3 regions of the Xanthobacter sediminis genome follow, and region 1 is predicted to be linked to each of the others. Evidence: predicted binding sites of a transcription regulator. Region 1 holds the regulator's gene; each other region holds the start of a gene.

Region 1 (7,083 bases):
TGGGAGGATCGTGATGAAATTGGCATTTGCCGCGGCCATGCTGGGTGCCGCGTGCCTCGTTTCCCTTCCGGCGCTCGCCGCCGACCCCACCGGCCTGTGGCAGACGCCCACGCGCGGCGGTCAGGTGGAAATTTCCAAGTGTGGGGCGAGCCTGTGTGGCCGACTCGTCGCCTCCGAGGGGCTGAAGGCGGACCCGGCCCTGAAGGATGTCCACAACACCGACGCCGGCCTGCGCGGTCGCGCGCTGAAGGGCCTCACCATCCTCACCGGCTTTTCCGGCGGCCCCACCGAATGGACCGGTGGCAGCATCTACAATGCCGAGGACGGCAAGACCTATTCCGGCACCATCACCCTCGACGGCGACAACACGCTGAAGTTGAAGGGCTGCGTGATGGCGCCGCTCTGCAAGACGCAGACCTGGACCCGCCTGCACTGACGCACGGCCACGCTCCTCCCGCCGAGGGAGGAGCCTTCCGGCGCCCGGGAGGTGGACACGCCCGCCCGCCGGCCCCATCTTTCCGCTCCCGAAAGCGATTCCGGAGAGCGGCGCCCCGATGGCGAGCCTGACCCATCTCGACGACCAGGGCGCGGCGCGCATGGTGGACGTCTCCGAAAAGGCGGTCACGACCCGCGAGGCGGTGGCCGAGGGCCGCGTTTCCATGGCGCCCGCCACGCTCGACATGATCCTCGCCGGCAATGCCAAGAAAGGCGATGTGATGGGCGTCGCCCGCATCGCCGGCATCATGGCCGCCAAGCGCACCCATGAGCTCGTGCCGCTGTGCCATCCTTTGATGCTCTCGAAGGTCGAGGTGGCGATCGCACCCGATCCCGCCCTGCCCGGCCTCGTCGTCACAGCGCGGGTGAAGACCTCCGGCCAGACCGGCGTCGAGATGGAGGCGCTCACCGCCGTTTCGGTCGCGTGCCTCACCGTCTATGACATGGCCAAGGCCGTGGATCGCGGCATGCGCATAGAAGGCGTGCGGCTGTTGGAGAAATCCGGCGGGCGCAGCGGCCTGTGGCAGACCGAAGGCTGAACCCCGCCCCTGCAGAAGAGAGGAAGCGCGCCATGGCGCTGATGAGCGTTGAGGAGGCCATGAGCCGCGTGACCCACGAGGTCACCACCCTCTCAGTGGAGGACGTGCCGGTGGAGGTGGCCGCCGGCCGCGTCCTGGCCGCGGATCTGATCGCCCGCCGCACGCAGCCGCCAGCCGACATGTCGGCCATGGACGGTTATGCCGTGCGCGGCGCTGACATCGCGCGGACACCCGCGTCCCTCACGGTCATCGGCGAATCCGCCGCCGGCCGTCCCTTCGGCGGCAGCGTCGGCGCGGGGGAGGCCGTGCGTATCTTCACCGGCGCAGTGGTTCCCGAGGGGGCCGACACGGTGGTGATCCAGGAAAACACCACCCGCGAGGGTGATCGCGTGGCCACCACGGCGCCCACGGCCGCCCTGCGCAACGTGCGCAAGCGTGGGTGTGATTTCCAGGAAGGCGCGCCGGGCCTCACGGCCGGCCGGCGCCTCACCAGCCGCGACATCATGCTCGCCGCGGCCATGGACCATGCCTTCCTCCCGGTGGCGCGCCGGCCCCGCGTCGCCCTCATCCAGACCGGCGACGAGCTGGTGCTGCCCGGCCGCGGAACTGGCGCGCCGGGGGAAATCGTGGTTTCCAACGCCTTCGGGCTCGCCGCCCTCGCCACCCAGGCCGGCGCCGAGGTCACCGACCTCGGCCTCGTGGGCGACGACCTCGCCCACATTCGCGCCATCGTCGCGCGGGCATTGAGCGGCGCCTTCGACCTGGTGGTGTCCTCCGGCGGCGCCTCCGTGGGGGACCACGACCTCATGGCGCCGGCCCTGCGCGCCGAGGGCGTGGATCTCTATGTGCACAAGATCGCGCTCAGGCCTGGCAAGCCGCTGATGTACGGCAGCCGTGGCGCAGTCCGCGTGCTTGGCCTGCCCGGTAATCCGGTCTCCTCCCACGTCTGCGCGCTGCTGTTCCTTGAGCCCCTGGTCCGCGCCCTGCAAGGCGATGTGGCCGCGGGCGTGCACACCGCGCCGGCGCGCCTCGCCGTGGACGTGCCCGCCAATGACCAGCGGCGAGACTTCATGCGTGCCCACATGGAGCACGATGCCGACGGTTCCATCCGCGTGACGCCAGCCGTATCGCAGGACAGCGCCATGCTGAGCGTACTTTCCTCGGCCGACTGCCTGCTGGTCCGCGCACCGTTCGCAGCGGCGGCCAAGGCGGGCGATCCCTGCGAGATCATTCCGTTCCACGATTAGGCTACCGTTAACCACATCTTCACCCTTGCGGAACACAAAAGGAACAGATAGAAGCTGTTCATGATTTGTTTCGCATTATTTGCGACGCTGCCGCAGGCGGTCTTCCCGCTTTCGGAGGGATGACGACCCGCGCCGCAGTTGGCCGGCAGCACCGGAAACGGGGGGTGAGATGCTGACGCGCAAGCAATATGATCTGCTTCGCTTCATCCATGAGCGACTGAAGGAGACGGGGGTGCCCCCGTCCTTCGATGAGATGAAGGAAGCACTGGACCTGCGGTCCAAGTCCGGCATCCACCGTCTCATCACCGCTCTGGAGGAACGCGGCTTCATCCGCCGCCTGCCCAACCGGGCGCGGGCGCTGGAGGTCGTGCGGCTGCCGGACAGCGTCGCCCCGGGCCTCGCCACCCAGCGCAGCGGCGGACGCGGCTTTTCGCCCTCCGTGATCGAGGGGAGCCTCGGTAAGGTGCGCCCCCCGGCCGACGACGAGGAGGAAACCGGCCAGAGCGTCGTGGTGCCGGTCATGGGCCGCATCGCCGCGGGCACCCCCATCTCGGCCATTCAAAGCCGCAGCGCCACCTTGAACGTACCGCCGGAGATGCTCGGCCAGGGCGAGCATTTCGCCCTTGAGGTGCGCGGCGACAGCATGATCGAGGCCGGCATCCTGGACGGCGACACGGTGCTGATCCGCAAGTGTGACAGCGCGGACACGGGAGACATCGTCGTCGCCCTGGTGGACGAGGAGGAGGCCACCTTGAAGCGCCTGCGCAAGAAGGGCGCCTCCATTGCGCTGGAAGCCGCGAACCCCGCCTATGAAACGCGCATATTCGGGCCGGATCGCGTGCGCATCCAGGGCAGGCTCGTGGGGCTCATGCGGCGATACTGATATCTTGAGGCCGCGTTCACCAGGCCCGGGCCGTCGCGGGCGAACCCTCCTCCGGCCTCCTGCCAGGGACATGGCCAGGCGGCCTCCAGAAGCCACAGGATGTCGCCTTCGAGCACGGCTGTGGGCGGCGATTGAGGGGATGCTCATTCGCTGGCTGCGTCGTCGACCTCGGCGCCCCTGCTCCTCCCTTCCGGCATTCGGGGAGCAGCCGGCGGCGGCATCCAGGGGCGGTGGACCGCCGGATCACGGGCGGGCTGCTCGCGCAGAGCTCCCTGCTCCAGAAAGAAGGCAATCGTGCCGGTGCGCTCCAGCTCCTTCGGCGTCAGCACACGGGCGGGGCAGCCACGGGGCGGAGCTTCCTGCGTCACCACGATCTTCGCGTTCAGGCAATCTGCCGCAAGGCCCTCGGGCTTGCGGGAGACCGCGAGCGTTCCGCCTCCCGGCAGGGGGGCCACGCAGCCCAGGGGATCGCAGGTGAAACCGGCTTCGAGGGCTGTGCCGTTCACGGTGCGCCGCGCGCCCTCTTGCGCGAGCCACTGCTCCACCATCATTTTCTGGCCTTTCGCGCCGATGACCGACAGGCGCCCATCGGCGCTGCGCACGGCCACGGCTGCAGCGTTGGGCGCCACCAACACATCCGGCGCGGGTGGCGCGCCCGACACCAGGATCGCGACAGCCAGCGCAGGCACTGCGAGGAGACTCGGCAGCCCGCGCAGCAGACAGAGCGCGAGCAGCGCCATTGTGAACCAAAGAAGGGCCGCCGTGTTCACGGTGTAGATTCGCGCATCGGCTCCAGGCAACGCCGCGACCCGGTCGGACACCGCCACCATGATCTCGATGCCGGCTCCCATCACCGGCCATGCCAGCCCATCCCATCCGAACGGCATGAGCAGCACGCCGAGAAGGCCGAAGGGCATGACGAGCAGCGAAACGGCGGGCATCGCGACGAGATTTGCGAGCACTCCATACGGTGCGAAGCGCTGGAAATGGAAAGCGCCGTAAGGCCCGCTCGCGAAGCCGGCCACCAGCGCGGTCACCACGGTGCCGGCGACGAACACCAAAGGCAGCATGAGAATGCGCGCAGGCAGGCCCTCGGGCCGGGGCAAGGCGCGCAGGGGCTGCAACCGCTCATAGGCGGCCACCAGAGCCAGCGTGGCGGCGAAGGACATCTGCGGTCCCGGATCCAGGGCGGCTTCCGGCGTGAGGCCCAGGACCACCACGGCGGCCACGGCGATGGTTCGCAGGGTGAGCGCCCTGCGTCCGGCGAGAACACCTGCAAGCACCAGGCCCGTCATCACAAACGAGCGCTGCGCCGGAACGTCGTTTCCGGACAGCACGAGGTAGAAGGCGCTACCCGAGATCGCGAGCAGCGCAGCGGTGGCCTTGATGGGCCAACCCAGCGCCAAAGCCGGCACCAGCGCAAGCACGCCCCGCGCCAACGCGAACAGGGTGCCGGCCACGAGCGCCATATGGAGACCCGAGATGGAGAGGACGTGGGTGAGGCCCGACACACGCATGCTCTCCTCCACCTGCGGGAGAATCGCCGAGCGGTCCCCGGCGACCAGTGCCACAGCGATCTCCGCCGGCGTGCCGTGGAGCACGGCGCGGATGCGTGCACCAAGGGCGGCGCGGATATCGCCGACCAGGGCCGAGAGCCGGACCTGGATGGGAATTTCCACCGGTGCCGGGCTAAGCTTCGGTGGCCCGAGCCCGAAGCCCACGGCGTCGATGCCCTGGAACCATGTCGCTCGGCCGAAGTCGTGCGCCCCGGCCATGGCCGGGCCGAGAGGCGGCAGCAGCCGGACGAGCTGTGTGATGTGCGCCCCCACCTCGGGTGCGCTGCCGCGCTTCAGCGACAGGCGCACCAGGCGCGGCGGCGGACCCTCAATGCCACGGATCGGGCCCGGATCGAGCCGCAGCAAGATGCGATCACTGCCCACGCGCCGCTCCACGCGCTCCACATAGCCGGAGAGCCGGATCGGAAAGGCCGGCGGACTCGCCAGCGCCTCATGCATCATGAGGCTGGTGCGCACGCAGCCGGCCGAAAACCCGGTGGAAAAGGCACACAGGCCGGCGAGTATGGCGCAAAGCACGGCCTGCCGTCGCGCGGCCCATGTCGCAGCGGCAAGCGCGAGCGTCAGCGCCAGGGCCGCGGCGAGTGAGGGTTCGTGGGCAGCTCCGAAATAAGCGAGGATGCCGGTGGTGAAGGCTACCGGAAGCCACAGGACAAGGCGGCCGGATTCGGCCTCGACTGCGAGATCGGCGCGGAACCTCGCGGCGAATGCATGCCACAATGGCTCGACGCGCAGGCTCGCAGATCGCGCGCCGATGGGCACGGCGATGGCGCGCGCACGGGAGCGCGGCGTCACGCCGCCTCCATGGCCTCTCTCGCCATCCCCCGACCCCGCCCGCATTGCTCCGCCCCGCGCGCATGTTCCTTGTGCGGTGCGGCTATGCTACACGGGCGCCTCGCGCGCGCCACGGTCGTCTCGTCGCGGAGCCTGCGGCGCGCCCTGCCCCGTTTCCGCCGCCCGCGCCCCACGGGGCGCCCTTGGGCGGCGGGTGCCCCAGGTTCGAGTGCGCCATGTCCGAGATCGTCACCCGCTTCGCCCCCTCCCCCACCGGCTTCCTGCACATCGGCGGCGCCCGCACGGCGCTGTTCAACTGGCTTTATGCCAAGGCCAAGGGCGGCCGGATGCTGCTGCGCATCGAGGACACCGACCGCCAGCGCTCCACCAAGGAGGCCATCGACGCGATCCTGGAAGGGCTCTCCTGGCTCGGCATCACCTGGGATGGAGACCCCATCTACCAGTTCGCCCGCGCCGAGCGGCATCGCCAGGCGGTGGAAGACATGCTGGCGCAGGGCAATGCTTATCGCTGCTACGCCTCGGCGGAAGAGCTGGAGGAAATGCGCGAACTCGCCCGCAAGGAAGGCCGCCCGCCGCGCTATGACGGCCGCTGGCGCGACCGCGACCCCTCCGAGGCGCCGAAAGGCCGCGCTCCTGTGATCCGCCTGAAGGCGCCGCGCGAGGGCGAGACGGTGATCGAGGACATGGTGCAGGGCACCGTCACCTTCCCCAACAAGGACCTCGACGACCTCGTGCTGCTGCGCTCGGATGGCACGCCCACCTATATGCTCGCGGTGGTGGTGGACGACCACGACATGGGTGTGACCAACATCATCCGCGGCGACGACCACCTGACCAACGCCGCCCGCCAGACCCAGATCTACCGCGCCCTCGGCTGGGAGGTGCCGCGCATGGCGCACATCCCGCTCATCCACGGGCCGGACGGCGCCAAGCTCTCCAAGCGCCACGGCGCGCTCGGCGTGGATGCCTACCGCGACATGGGCTACCTGCCGGCGGCGCTGCGCAACTACCTCGTGCGCCTGGGCTGGAGCCATGGCGACCAGGAAGTGTTCTCCACCGAGGACATGGTCCGCTACTTTGACCTCGACAAGGTGGGCCGCTCCGCCGCCCGGTTCGATTTCCAGAAGCTGGAGAGCCTCAACGGCCAGTACATGCGCGGCTCCTCCGACGCCGAGCTTCTCGCCGCGGTCGAGGCGCTGGTGCCGCACCTGCCCGACGCCGCCCGCCGGCTCGCCCGCATGACGCCGGAGCGCCGCGCCCAGCTCGCCGCCGCCATGCCCAGCCTGAAGGAGCGTGCGAAGACGCTGGTGGAGCTGCTCGACAACGCCGAGTTCATCTTCGCTGAGCGCCCGCTGCCCATGGAGGAGAAGGCGGGCGCCCTGCTCACCGAGGAAGGCCGCGCGCACCTCGGCCGTCTCTTGCCGCTGCTGGAAGCCGCCGAGTGGAGCGCGGCCGCCACCGAGGCGGTGGTACGCGCCTATGCCGAGCAGGCGGGCGTGAAGCTCGGCGCCGTGGCGCAGCCCCTGCGCGCCGCCCTCACCGGCAAGACC
Region 2 (7,083 bases), on a different contig from region 1:
CCCGCCAGCGGGGCCAGGCGGGGGAAGCCGGGAGGGGGGAACGAGGGGCGGAGCGAAGCCTCAGCCCACCGTCTCCGCCACATCCTTGATGCGCAGGGACACCCGCGTCTCGCCTTGCCATGTGTCCGGCTCCAGCGTGCCCGCCACGTGCAGCGGGCGCCCCCGCGCCGCCAGCAGGGCGCGGCCCAGGGGCTCCTCCGCCACCCGGAACGCCACCGCCCGCAGGCCCGATCCGTCGCCCGACATGAGCCGCGCCCGCACGTGGCCGGCGCCGAAGCTCTCCACATAAGCGAGCTTGTGGTTGGGGAAGGCGAACACGGGCTCGGCATTGCCGGCGCCGAAGGGCCCGGCGCGGGCGATGGTCTCGGCCAGCGCCGGAGTGGCGGCGGCGGCGGTCAGGGCGCCATCCACCGTCAGCGCGCCCTCGGCACGGGCGCGCTCCACGTCGGCGGAGAGCTTCGTCTCCAGATGGGCGCGCAGCTCGCCGAGGCGGGTGCGCTCCACGGTGAGGCCGGCCGCCATGGCGTGGCCGCCGCCCTTCACCAGCAGCCCCTTCTCCACCGCCTCGCGCACCGCGCGGCCGAGATCCACCCCCGGCACCGAGCGGCCGGAGCCGGTGCCCGTCGCCCCGTTGAGGGCGATGGCGAAGGCCGGGCGCTGGAAGCGCTCCTTGAGCCGCGAGGCGACGAGGCCCACCACGCCGGGGTGCCAGCCCTCGCCGCTCACCACCACCACCGGCCCCTCGTCGTTGAGGCCGAGGGCCGCCTGGGCTTCCGCCTCGGCGGCGACGACGATGGCCCGCTCCACCTCCTGCCGCTCGGTGTTGAGGCGATCCAGCTCGGCGGCGATGGTCTTCGCCTCCATGGGATCGGAGCTGAGCAGCAGGCGCGCACCGAGGGCGGCATCGCCGATGCGCCCGCCCGCATTGATGCGCGGCCCCAGGATGAAGCCGAGGTGATAGGGCCGCGGCGGCCCGTCGAGCCGCGCCACGTCCATCAGCGCGGTGAGGCCCACGCGGCTGCGCCGCCTGAGGGTAATGAGCCCCTTGGTGACGAAGGCGCGGTTGAGCCCCTTCAGGGGCACCACGTCCGCCACCGTCGCCAGGGCCACCAGGTCCAGCGCCTCCAGCAGGTCTGGCGCCGGCCGCGCGGTGCCGAAATGACCCTTCTGCCGCAGCGCCCGCACCAGCCCCACGGCGGTGATGAAGGTGAGCCCCGCCGCGCACACATGGCCGAGGCCGGAGAGGTCGTCCTCCCGGTTGGGATTGACGATGGCATGGGCGGGCGGCAGCGCCTCGCTCGCCTGATGGTGGTCGATGACCACCACGTCCATGCCGAGGCGCCGCGCGGCAGCCAGCGGCTCTGCGGAGGTGGTGCCGCAATCCACCGTCACCAGCAGCGTCACGCCCTCGGCGGCCAGCGCCTCGATGGCCGGCACGTTGGGGCCGTAGCCTTCGTAGATGCGGTCCGGAATGTGGAAGCGGGGGTCGAGCCCCGCCGCCCGCAGCACCCCCACCAGCAGCGCCGTGGAACAGGCGCCGTCCACGTCATAGTCGCCGAACACGGCCACGCTCTCGCCGCGCATGGCGGCATAAGCGAGGCGCTCCACCGCGGGCGCCATGTCGGTCAAGGTATCGGGATCGGGCAGCAGGGTGCGGATGGCGGGGTCGAGATAGGTCTCCACCTCCTCCAGCCCCACGCCGCGCCCCGCGAGCACGCGGGCCAGCAGCTCGCTCACGCCGTAGCGCTGGGCCATGGCGAGCGCCGTCTGCGCGCCGCGCGCGTCGAGCCGCTCCCGCCAGGCGCGACCGGTGGCGGAGTGCGACACATTGAGGAAGGGGCGATTCGTCAGGGCGATGCTCACGCCGGCATGAAGCCAGAGCGGAAAGGCCGCGTCGAGGCACCCGCGCGCAGGGCCACCATGCGGGCGGGGCACGGTGTTCGAGCGAAGCCCGCGCGGCGCCGACCACAGACCGGCGCCGATGGGATCAGAGCGCGTGCGTCACCAGCAGCATCGCCAGCGCCGCCACGGCGGCCACACCGGTGGCGCCGGCGAAGCGCGCGGTGAAGGCGCGCGTGCCACCGGCCGTGGCGAAGACGACCCGCCCCAGCCCGTTCATTCCCAGCGCGATCAGGATGCACAAGGCCGCGCCCTCCATGGAAAGGCCGTTTCCGGCGAGGCGCGTGGCGTTCAGCGAGGGCACGTCCACGTCCACGAGGCCGGCGACCGCGCTCACCACATAGAGGCTGTCCGGCCCCACCGCTTTCAGCAGAAAGCCGCTGACCGCAGAGACGACGCCGAACAGGGTCGCGAAGGCGGCGAGCGGAGCGACATCGATGGGGTTGCCGAGCGCCGCTTCTCCCCGCGCGCCGGCGCCCCGGCGCATCATGAGCGTGCCGCAGGCGCCGAACCCGGCGGCGGCCGCAAGGGCCGGCGGGCCGAGATGCAAAAGCAGCTCCGGCCGCACCAGCAGGCAGATCACCAGCACGCGCAGCACCGAGACCATCGCCGCCAGCGCCGCGCCTCCCGCCAGCAGGCCCGCGGGCTCGCCACCACTGGCGCGCCGCGCGAAGGCGATGGTGACCGCCGTAGACGACACCATGGCGCCGCCGAGCGCGGAGAAGAGAATACCCTTTTCAGGCCCCGCCACCTTCACCGCCACGTAACCGGCGAACGAGATCGTGGCCGTGAGCACCATGAAAAGCCAGATCTGGCGCGGGTTGATGGCGTCGAACGGGTCTATGGTCCGGTCCGGCAGCAGGGGCAGCACGATGACGGTCATCACCAGCAGCAGCACGGCGGAGCGCAGCTCGGGCCAGGTGAGATGCCGCACCATACGGTGGAGCATCTCCCGCTCGGCAAGCAGGACCGTGACGGCGATGGCCCCGGCGGCGGCGGCCTGGGTGTCGCCCACCACCGCCAGCGCGCCGAGGGCGAACACCAGGATGGCGGCGACGATGCCGGTAATCGAATAGTCGTCATCACGCACCATCTCGCGATACTTGAAGGCGGCGAACAGCGCGCTGGCCGCAAGCCCGGCCACGATCAGCAGCGCCGGGCTCGCCAGCGCCTGGGAGAGGGCGGCGCTGACGCCGCCGAGCAGCCCGATCAAGGCGAAGGTGCGGACGCCGGCGGTGCGGCTGCCCTCTTCTTCCTTGCGCTCGCGCCAGCCGCGCTCCACCCCCACCAGGAGGCCGATGGCGAGGGAGACCGCGAGATGAAAGATCAGATGGTCCATGATGCTCCAGGCCGCTCGGGCGGGACTGCCGCTTCCGCCCGATCCTAACCGAACCGGCGGAGGAGGTCCGCTCTGCGGTCGCCGGCCTCCCCTGGTGAACGCTCAGCTTCGCGCCACGATGTGTTTCTATTTTGTTCCCATCCGGCGCAAGCTCTGCCATCATGTCGCCAGTGACGGTCGCGCCGGAACACGATTCGCGTGCGCGGCCCCCTGCCCTCTGCTATCGACGATCCATGTCCGATACCGACGATCTCTTCGGCTCCGCCTCCCGCTCCCGTGCCGCCGCCAAGGCGCCGGGGCGGAGCAAGGCCACCGCCGTTCCCGCCATGGCCTCCGACTACACCGCCGCCCACATCGAGGTGCTGGAGGGGCTGGAGCCGGTGCGCCGGCGGCCGGGCATGTACATCGGCGGCACGGATGCCAAGGCGCTGCACCACCTGTTCGCCGAGGTGGTGGACAATTCCATGGACGAGGCGGTGGCCGGCCACGCCTCCTTCATCGAGGTGCACCTGGGCACCGACGGCTACCTCACCGTGACCGACAACGGGCGCGGCATCCCGGTGGAGGACCACCCCAAGTTTCCCGGCAAGTCCGCGCTGGAGGTCATCATGACCACCCTGCATGCGGGCGGAAAATTCGACAGCAAGGTCTATGAGACCTCCGGCGGCCTCCACGGCGTCGGCGTGTCCGTGGTGAACGCCCTCTCCGACCACCTGGAGGTGGAGGTGGCGCGCGAGCAGACCCTCTACCGCCAGCGCTTCTCCAAGGGCATTCCCGAGGGCCCGGTGGAGAAGGTAGGCCGCATCACCAACCGGCGCGGCACGCGGGTGCGCTTCCACCCCGACCCCGAGATCTTCGGCCCCGCGCTGCGCTTCGAGCCGGCACGGGTGTTCCGCATGGCGCGGTCGAAGGCCTACCTGTTCGGCGGGGTCGAGATCCGCTGGTCGTGCGACGCGGAGCTTCTCAGGGGCGTCGAGGGCGTGCCGGAGAAGATGGTGTTCCGCTTCCCCGGCGGCCTCAGGGACTATCTCGCCGCCGACCTCGAAGGCCACACCCTGGTGCATCCGGACATCTTCTCCGGCCGCATCCAGAAGCCGGGCGGTCATGGCTCAGTGGAGTGGGCGGTGGCCTGGGTGGCGGATGGCGACGGGGGCATCGCTTCCTACTGCAACACCATTCCCACGCCCGACGGCGGCACCCACGAGAACGGGCTGCGGGCCGCCCTGCTGAAGGGCCTGAAGGACCATGCCGAGCGCTCCGGCCAGGGCAAGCGCGGCGCCGTCATCACCGGCGACGACGTGACCACCGGCTGCGCCGCCATGCTTTCCGTGTTCGTGCGCGAGCCGGAGTTCCAGGGCCAGACGAAAGACCGGCTCGCCACCACGGAAGCCGCGCGCATCGTGGAAAGCGCCTTGCGCGACCCCTTCGACCACTGGCTCGCCGCCAACCCGAACCAGGCGAGCCGGCTACTCGAGCACGTCATAGACCGGGCGGAGGAGCGCCTGCGCCGCAAGCAGGAGCGCGAGATCTCCCGCAAGACCGCGGTGCGCAAGCTCCGCCTGCCGGGCAAGCTCGCCGATTGCTCCAACACCGAGGCGGCCGGTTCCGAACTGTTCATCGTGGAGGGCGATTCGGCCGGTGGCTCCGCCAAGCAGGCGCGCGACCGAAAGACCCAGGCGGTGCTGCCCCTGCGCGGCAAGATCCTCAACGTGGCGAGCGCAGGGCGCGACAAGCTGGCCCAGAACCAGCAGATCTCGGACCTCACCCAGGCGTTGGGCTGCGGCACCGGATCAAGCTACCGCGACACGGACCTGCGCTACGAGAAGGTCATCATCATGACCGACGCGGACGTGGACGGGGCGCACATCGCCTCCCTGCTCGTCACCTATTTCTTCCGTCAGATGCCGCATCTCATCGAGGAGGGGCACCTCTATCTCGCGGTGCCCCCGCTCTACCGCATCACGCAGGGGGCGAAGACGCTCTATGCGCGTGACGATGCCCACAAGGAAAAGCTGCTGAAGAAGGAGTTCGCCGCCAAGGGCAAGGTGGAGGTGGGCCGCTTCAAAGGCCTCGGCGAAATGATGCCGGCCCAGCTCAAGGAAACCACCATGGACCCGAAGACGCGCACCCTCCAGCGCGTGAGCATCCAGGACGCCGAGCGCGCCGCCACCGCCGACATCGTGGAGCGGCTGATGGGCAACAAGCCGGAAGCGCGCTTCGTGTTCATCTCCGAGCATGCCGCCTTCGCGGACGAAGACCTGCTCGACATCTGATCCCAACGGCCCCGGTCTTTGACCGGCGCCAAGCGGGTCGCTCAAGCAAAGCGCGGGCTTGGCCAGAGGGCCAGTGAGAAAAGCTCATCGGGCCCTTTGGCATGAAGGCGGGGCGCCCGCCGCCTCAGCCCGGCTTGGCGCTCCCCCGTGGCGCAAGGCGCGAGGCGGGGTAGGCGAGCGCGATCAACACCGCGCCGGCCATGAGGAACACCGGCTCCACCCCGGCGCGCGCGGCGACCTGCGCCATCACCAGGGCCCCCAGCGCCTGGCCGATGAAGAAGGATGACGCGAACAGCGCCACCGCCGAGCCGCGCGCCTCCGGGGCCAGCTCCGTGGCGAGGATCTGCAACACGTTGTGCAGCATATAGAAAGTGAAGCCGCCGAGGGCGAACAACCCCGCCACCATCACGAGGTTCGGCACCAAAGCGGAGGCGATGAACAGCAGGCCGAGGCTCACGGCGCCCACGCCCATCATTCCGCCGAGGCCGAGGGTGCGCACAAGCAGCGGCACCGCGAGGCTGTAGAAGGCGCCACCGATGGCGAAGGCGGCGAGCACCAGCCCGGCCTCCACCGCATCGCCCAGCCCGTGGGCCACCATCAGCGGCGCCACCATGGGAAACACCCCGAACGAGAAGGCGCCCTCGATGGCCACCACCCCGTAGACCTTGATGGAAAGGGGATTGCGCAGCACCGTGCCGTAGCGGGCGAGGGACGCGCCGAAGGACAGCGGCTCGCTCGCTTTGAGCTCCTTGATGCCGAGGAAAGCGGCGAGCGCCGCCGCGCCGGCGACGATACTCGCCGTGGCGAACACCTCCCGCCACCCCACCCATGCGGCGATGAAGCCAGAGGCCGCAGAGCCCAGGAGCTGCCCCAGCACCAGCGCCAGCAGGATGCGGCTGAGCGCCAGGGGGCGCCTGTCGAAGCTCACCCGGTCCCCCACCATGGCCAGCACCACCGGGATGATGCCCCCGGCGAAGGCGCCGGAGAACACCCGCGCGGCCAGCAGCATGTGGTGGCCCGTCGCCAGCGCCGAGGCGGCGAGGCCGAGCGTCAGCAGCACCAGATTGAACCGCACGAGGCGCACCTTGCCCACCGCATCGCCGATGGGGCCGAACACGAGCTGCATGGTGGCGTAAGGCAGGGTGAAAGCGCTCGCCAGCATGGCCACCTGCTGCAGCGTCACGTTCAGATCGGCCGCGAGGATGTTGAGCATGGGGTCCACGGCCCGCATGGAAAAGGTGCTCGCGAAGGTGGCGAGGCCGAGAACGAGCAGGAAGGGCATGGGAGGAACCGGGGCAGGACGGGAGCGGAATACAGCCCTCCTCCAAGACGGCGGGCAGGTCAATACGCCGCATGCGCGCCATGAGCCCCGCCCTGCGTTGCGCTGACGAAACGGGAAGGCTGACGTACGCATTGACATGCCGTTTGTTTTTCATATGGTGCTAACCGTCGTCCGAGTTATGTCGAATCCAAGCGCGCCGACCGACGACCACTCGTCTGAGCCCGTACGGCACGGGACGTTCGATCAGCGGCGCGCCGCCGCATCCAAAAGATGCAATGTCATTTTCCGAA
Region 3 (7,083 bases), on a different contig from region 1:
AGGGTGGTTGATACCCATCAGAATTGATGGCGATACTGGAAATCGATTCATGGTGGCGAAGATCCCTCCATCGTCCGGGGCCATGCGTCTTTGCACCATTTTTATGCCCCTGCGTCAGTCCGGAGTGTTTTCGCGCAAGCCGCTGTCGGGGATTGGTGTGAGTGCATGTGCTAAGGGATATGAGTAGCCGACTCACAAAAACTGTCACCATGAGAGAGATGATGCAGGACGAAGAAATTTGCAGGAAGTGAAGGGGCGCACATGGTTTTACGAGTTCGAGCTTCCTGATGGAACAAAAACATCAACAAATATTAAAGATGCAATTCTGCCTATTCACACCTCTCGGCGGGGCAAAACGTTGCGAATTATCCGCGATAATGTTCCTAATTCATCTGAATTAACCGCATTTGATATTGCCTCTCATGAGTGGTATTATTATGTAGAGCTTTCTAGGCATTTCAAATCCGTGCGCGGATATGAAATTCGCAAGTCCAGCCGGGATGCCGCATGGCTCATCACGCGGGCGCTCGGCATCAAGAATGTAGAATATGTCGAAGCGGATATGCAGCGCATGCCATTCGATCCAGAGCAGGTAGCGGATTTTGTTCTACTTTATGGTTTGATTTACCATATGGAAAATCCAATTCACACCCTGAGACTGGCCAGCCAGATGTCTAGGAAGCATATTCTGGTTGAGACGCAGGTGTTTCCTTACGATATGTCCGGCCGGATCGAGGATGGGCATTATGACAGCCTTCGCCCCATCGAAGGTGTGTTTGGGCTGACGCCGGATTATGCCGCCCAGCGCGAAGGTGGCTCGACGGATTTGGCTCTCGTTCCGTCATTGAATGCCCTGCTGTTTCTGATGCGTGGCTTCGGCTTCTCCCATCTGCATGTCCTGCCGAGCGAGTTGGGTGATTATGAGCAGTTCTCCCGGGGCGCGCGGGTCGTCGTCTACGGACGTAAGCCCTGATGGTTCCCGCGCGGGGAGCGCCTGAAATGTGCACGTAGAGCGGGCGCGCGTCATCATCCGCGACGGTGGGACTTTCGAGCCGAGGCCGCTGATGGTCGTAGTGTCCCTCCCGGAAGGCTCCGGGAGGGACAGGGTTTCCTTGTCCGCGCGTGGCAGCACTCTCCGGGCCTTGAAGTCGGGTTGCCGATATGTGTCCGGCCGGGCGTTGTCGCGCGCGTCGCGGAGTGCCGCAGGTGAGGGGTTTCAGTGAAAGTTTTTCGGAGAAAATGTCGTAAATATAGCAAATGGCGGACATGATTTTTCGATAGGTGGGGCTTCGAGAATTGAGAACTTCGAGAGCTGGCATGGTGTCTGGCTGCGCATGCCCGTCGAATAATGGCTCTGCGCGGCGGAGGCGCGCCGCTTCGCCTGTGGCATCTCCGCCCTCATCCTATTAGGAAGGCGTTTCAGACCCTTTCCGATGGCTCCCCTTCGACGCCTGACGATAACGCGAGATAGGTGGAACCAGCCGTGCCTTTCATGACGACCAATCCGGCGCTCGCCCGCGCCCTGGCGGAACGGGACTACAACAATCCGACGCCGGTGCAACTGGCCGTGCTGGCGCCCGAGGCGGCGGAGCGCGATCTTCTGGTGTCCGCCCAGACCGGTTCCGGCAAGACCGTCGCCTATGGCCTCGCCATGGCCGGGACGCTGCTGGGCTCCACCGAGCGATTTGGGCCGGCGACCGTGCCGCAGGCGCTGGTGGTGGCCCCCACCCGCGAGCTGGCGCTGCAGGTCCAGCGGGAGTTCGCGTGGCTCTACGCGGGGACCGGCGCGCGCATCGTGTCCTGTGTCGGCGGCATGGACCCGCGCCAGGAGCAGCGCCAGCTCGGCCAGGGCGCTCATATCGTCGTCGGCACCCCCGGACGCCTGCGCGACCATCTGGAGCGCGGACGGCTGGATATTTCCGCGCTGCGGGTGGTGGTGCTGGACGAAGCCGACGAAATGCTCGACCTCGGTTTCCGCGATGATCTCGAGTTCATTCTTCTCGCCACCCCGCCGGAGCGGCGCAGCCTGTTGTTCTCCGCGACCATGCCACGGGGAATCATCACGCTGGCCAAGCGCTATCAACGCGCTGCGCTTCGCATCGAGGTAGCAAGCGCTGATGGCGGTCACGCCGATATCGAGTACCGCGCCATGCGCGTCGCTCCGACGGAGGTCGGGCACGCGGTCGTCAACGTGCTGCGCTATTACGATACGCCCACTGCCATCGTGTTCTGCAACACGCGCGAGGCCGTGCGGCGCCTGCATGCCATGCTCCAGGAGCGGCAATTCTCTGCGGTGGCGCTGTCCGGCGAGCTAAGCCAGAACGACCGCAATCACGCCTTGCAGGCCCTGCGGGACGGGCGGGCACGGGTCTGTGTCGCCACCGATGTCGCCGCGCGCGGCATCGATTTGCCGAATCTCGGCCTCGTCATTCACGCGGACCTGCCGAACGATGCGGAAAGCCTGCAGCATCGCAGCGGACGCACGGGCCGCGCGGGCCGCAAGGGCGTGAGCGTGCTGCTGGTGCCCCCCTTCCGCCGCCGCCGGACGGAAGACCTGCTGCGGGGGCTGGGCATCAATGCAGTGTGGTCCGGCCCGCCGACCGCGGAGGAGATCCGCAAGCTCGACCATGAACGCATGCTGAGCGATGCCCTCATCACCGAGGAGCCGACCGAGGACGACACCGGCGCCGGCCTCGCGCTGCTCGCGGCGTACTCGCCCGAGCATCTGGCCGCGGCGCTGGCGCGCCTTTACCGCGCCGGCTTGCCGGCCCCCGAGGAGGTCACTGATCCCGGGATGTCGCGTTCGGTGCGCGACCGCGCGGCCGACCGGGATTTCGGCGGCGCCTCGGGCGGGGGCAGTGTCTGGTTCCGCCTCAATGTCGGCCGCCGCAACAATGCCGACCCGAAATGGCTGCTGCCGCTGATCTGCCGGCGCGGAAACGTGACGCGCAAGGATATCGGCTTCATCCGCGTCCTGGATGAGGAGACGGCTTTCGAGGTCAGCCTCGCTGCTGCGGACCGCTTCGCAAAAGCGGTGCGGAAGGCGGACGAGGAAGACGTGATCATCGAGCCGCTGCCTGGCGGCCCCCCGGCGGGGCAGACAGAGCGTCCCGCCCGCAGCAAGCCCATGCGCGGCAAACCGGTTCAGGAGAGGGCGCCGCACGAGAAGCCGTTCAGGGGCAGGAAATTCCGCGATGAACCCGCGCAGGGGAGGTCCGCGGAAGGCAGGGCTGGGCACGGCAAGGCCGCGTTCGAAAAATCGCGCGACGCCAAGCCTTCGGGGCAGGGCAAAGGTGAGCGTCAGCCGAAAAGCCGGCGCCCCGATGCTTTCGCGGGAAAGCCAAAGGGAAAGCGGACACCGCGGACCTGAGCGCAGCGCGTTGCGCCGCTCCCCGAGGCGGGTGAGGCCAGAAACGCGTGGTATTGATGACCTCTCGCGACCCCTTCTGCGCGCCTGACGGCGACGTCATCCACAAGCAGTAGGGCCCGCGGACATCAAGGGCATTGCATTCGGCCTCGGCTGCTGCCATATGAGCGAACCGCTGGCGCCGAGCATGGCGCGGCGGATGGATGCGGGTGTAGCTCAGGGGTAGAGCACAACCTTGCCAAGGTTGGGGTCGAGGGTTCGAATCCCTTCGCCCGCTCCAAAACTTTCAAAATAATCAATAGCTTATAGCGAAGCCGCTGAGAGGCGGCTTTGTCGTTTTTGGCTTGGTGACCACTTGGTGACCACCGATGTCGGGAGTGGTCACCAGCTCTCCCCCTGTGGAAAACCGCAGGTGAATCTCGCTTTGGAGGATGCAGCTGATCTGGCGGACACTCTGACCTCGAGACGGGGTTGGACGGCGGTGGCTCATACCGAAGCGATGATCACTGAGCGCGCCAAGACCGCGGCGGAGGGCCTACGGGCTGCGTTCAAGTCAGACGGCGCAGTACGAACGCGACGGCGCCTCCGTTGGGTTGGATCGGATTGCTCGTTCCAGCGAAGGCGATTCTCCCGCAGATGCGGGACGCCGCACGACGTTCGGATCGACCTTCAAATGTTGCAATCGGACTGCAAATGTTCTTATTTTGTTCTCATTTACGGCTTAAGTCTCCTCCTTCTAAGGGCCGCTCAAGCGGAAAGTGAACCCTCTTTAAAATTGCTTTGTGCGCACGTCTTTCAATCCGTGGATGCAAGTGTAGAAATGCGATTGGCCAAGGCCTGGTCGACTCCAGATCCTTGAATACCCAATACGATAGCCCTAGGGACGGCGGTGGCCGGTGACCCCAGGGAGAAGCTGTGGAGAGTTTGGTGGCTGACGGGATCTTCCACGTCGCGGTACATGAGCTCGAGCGCGCCGACACCGGCTTTCGCGTGAAGTTCGGCCAGGAGCAGCTCGCGATCACTCCCACGATCGATCGGGTGACCGCCCAGCTATTCGATCTCTACAAACGCCGCGCCTCGAAATCTCACGGCAAGTTCTCGACCGCGGCGGATGTGGCTCCCACGCAGAAACATCTGGAAGATTATGTCGCGACGAAGGGGGCGGGCTTCCCCGATTTCATCTCGCGCCTGATGGAAACGCTCAGGGTTCATGCGTCCAGCCAGAATGCCGCTTCGGGCGGGTTTGTCTTCTTTGCGCATCTCGAGCGGGACGAGCGGCAGTTCCTCCTCGTTGCGGTCGTGTCCAACAAGCTCGGTGCGACCCTGACCAAGACCTACGACGTCAAAGACGCCGAACACCTCGACATCGAAGGATTCCGCTTCGCCGGACGCATCAGCCTGACCGGGTGGGCGGCCAAGGAAGACCGCTACATCAGCTTCCTGAAGGGAAAAGGAGAGGTCTCAGACTACTTCAAAACCTTCCTCGGATGCGACACCACAGTCCAAGATCGCCAGGATACGAACGACCTCGTCGAGGCTCTCAAGGCTTTCGCTGACGCTCAGAACATGAAGCCGCCAGAGCGCGAGGGATTCCTGTCCAAGGCCAAAGATTTCTGCGACCAGATCGCGCGCGAGAAGCAGCCGCTTGCATTCGAAACGCTATCAAATGCGGTTGTGCCCGACGATCCCGAACCACTGCTGTCGTTCCTCGTCGACCCGGACCGTGGCCTCAACGATGGCTTCGTGCCGCACAGATCGGCGCTTGGGTCTTTGGTAAAGCTCAAACGCGAAACTCCATACTGGAGCGTCGCCTTCGAGCGGAGCGCCATCCACCAGGGCAAGGTCGATTACGACCCGAAACAGAACGTCCTGATACTAAAGGATCTGCCCGAGGATTTCGCGGCCGAGCTACGGCACGAGATTCTGGATGTCTGAGCTCGGGTTTGATCGCCTGCTGGCGATCTACCGCGCAACGCGGTTTGACCCTCGCGGCGAAGATGGCTCGCTTGCGATCGCCACCGGCGAGGTCCTGACGGACCTTCGAGAGATTTATACACAGCCCGAGATTGGCAAGGCCGCCGGCATTGAGCCGCTTTCGGATCCTGCGAAACTGCGCATTGGCGACGAAGTGCGGATCCGTGTCGGTCCGCCGCGCCTGTCGATCGGACGAATCGTCCGATCGCTCGACGAGTTGCTAGAGAGTCGTCGGGCGCGGCTCAAGGAGCCTGACACATATTTCATCATAGAAGGCGCTTTGGATCATTCGACCACGCCAGTGCCGGACGAGATCACGCGCTACCGCACGGCACTCGAGATTGTCGCGCTCTTCGTTAAGGCTGCAGCCTATCTTGACGAGATCAGGGAAGAGCTCGTCTTCATCCATGAGGGGAAGTTCGTGACGCCAGTCGTCTACGACGTCGCTCTGCTGAAGCGCCTTTCCATGAGCGATGCGGACCGTCTCCTCGGCCATTTCGCGGACGACGTCCACATCGACCAGAAGCTTGCGATCCTGAGCGAGTCGATCTGTCGGCTGAGCGCGCCGCGCTCCGCCGCGAGCCGGTTCACCTACCTTCTGGACAATCTGGACGAGATGGAGAAGGAGGTGCGCAACGGCTACAAGCTGTTCGCCTCAAGCTTCTCATACGCAAAGATCCGCGGCGAAATTGAGGCCGCTCGCGTCGACTATGTCAGCAAGATCCATAAGACGCTGATCGACATCCAGGGGCAGCTGCTGGGAATTCCCGTGGCGACCGTCATTGTCGCGTCTCAGCTGAAGACCGCGAAGTCATGCGGCCTCGAGTTTTGGACGAACATCGCCATTCTAGGCGGTGCCTGGATATTCGTGGGGCTGCTTGCGATCGCGATCGTTAACCAGTGGGTCACTCTTGGGTCGATCAGCCAGGAGATTGACGGTCAGAGGAAACGCCTCGAGCAGGATTATGCGGCAATCGCAGCGCAATTCATGGATCTGTTCTCAAAGCTCGGTGGTCGGATTTGCTGGCATCGCGCGGCCCTGATCGGGATCGGCGTCGTGGCGATCGCCGGCGCGGCTTTCGCCACCTACGTCTTCCTCCGGATTACGCCGGTTGAGATCAGCACCTGCATCGCCGCTGCATGGCTGTAAGGGTGACGCAGATGCCGAAATGTCCCGGCACCTAGGCTCGCCTTTCTTATTCAGGAAGGTGAATAGTCTGTCGCCGCTTTGGGCGCGAACCCTCGACGTCCGCCGACTCGTCCATCAGCGATGTGCCGTGGCGCGCGCTGCCGATCAGCCGCACCAAGGCGGCCCATGCTATCGGGGCTTTCACCGGTTGCGGTGGCTGACCTAGTCTGATTCTTCGCGCATTCAGGCGCGATGCCGTGCAACTGCCAACTCGGTTTATGACCAACTATGACCAGTCGGACCATTTCCGAAGTTACCCGGCGCAACCTGTTTGACGAATTGCGCCTGCGCAACGCGCCCTGGTCGGGCAGGCTGGCCGAATCTGACTTTCTCGGCCGCATTTTCGATCTGAAGACGCTTCCCTCGGATGACCACCGCCAGCCACATATGGCCGGTGATATCTGGATGCATCGGGAACGCTTTCAGGACTGGACCAATGACTGGGTCTACGACGATGTGCGGCTTGACCTTCTACGGTGCCAGGATGAAATTCTCCTCACCTTTCTGTGCGAGATGTTGCACCCAATTGTCCAGTCCGATGCTCAGGTGGTCG

The links. The regulator LexA, encoded in region 1, represses DNA repair genes until DNA is damaged. The targets are predictions, from matches to a motif close to TGTTCNNNNTGTGTTCNG.
Region 2: the regulator LexA is predicted to act here: its motif matches at 3,360-3,377, upstream of parE (DNA topoisomerase IV subunit B).
Region 3: the regulator LexA is predicted to act here: its motif matches at 4,062-4,079, upstream of V5F61_RS01580 (nucleoid-associated protein).

Annotation. Positions count from the first base shown of each region.
Region 1 covers NZ_JBAFWH010000006.1:244,872-251,954, forward strand. The annotation lists gene V5F61_RS10655 (DUF2147 domain-containing protein) at 14-436, shown strand; gene moaC (cyclic pyranopterin monophosphate synthase MoaC) at 555-1,034, shown strand; gene V5F61_RS10665 (molybdopterin molybdotransferase MoeA) at 1,067-2,281, shown strand; gene lexA (transcriptional repressor LexA) at 2,451-3,164, shown strand; gene V5F61_RS10675 (ComEC/Rec2 family competence protein) at 3,308-5,533, opposite strand; gene gltX (glutamate--tRNA ligase) at 5,749-7,083, shown strand, end outside.
Region 2 covers NZ_JBAFWH010000002.1:87,888-94,970, reverse strand. The annotation lists gene recJ (single-stranded-DNA-specific exonuclease RecJ) at 61-1,863, opposite strand; gene V5F61_RS02455 (MgtC/SapB family protein) at 1,988-3,238, opposite strand; gene parE (DNA topoisomerase IV subunit B) at 3,472-5,511, shown strand; gene V5F61_RS02445 (MFS transporter) at 5,636-6,793, opposite strand; gene V5F61_RS02440 (DEAD/DEAH box helicase) at 7,069-7,083, shown strand, end outside.
Region 3 covers NZ_JBAFWH010000001.1:396,001-403,083, forward strand. The annotation lists gene V5F61_RS01565 (methyltransferase domain-containing protein) at 248-973, shown strand; gene V5F61_RS01570 (DEAD/DEAH box helicase) at 1,493-3,370, shown strand; tRNA gene V5F61_RS01575 (tRNA-Gly) at 3,573-3,647, shown strand; gene V5F61_RS01580 (nucleoid-associated protein) at 4,295-5,302, shown strand; gene V5F61_RS01585 (hypothetical protein) at 5,295-6,491, shown strand; gene V5F61_RS01590 (abortive infection family protein) at 6,759-7,083, shown strand, end outside.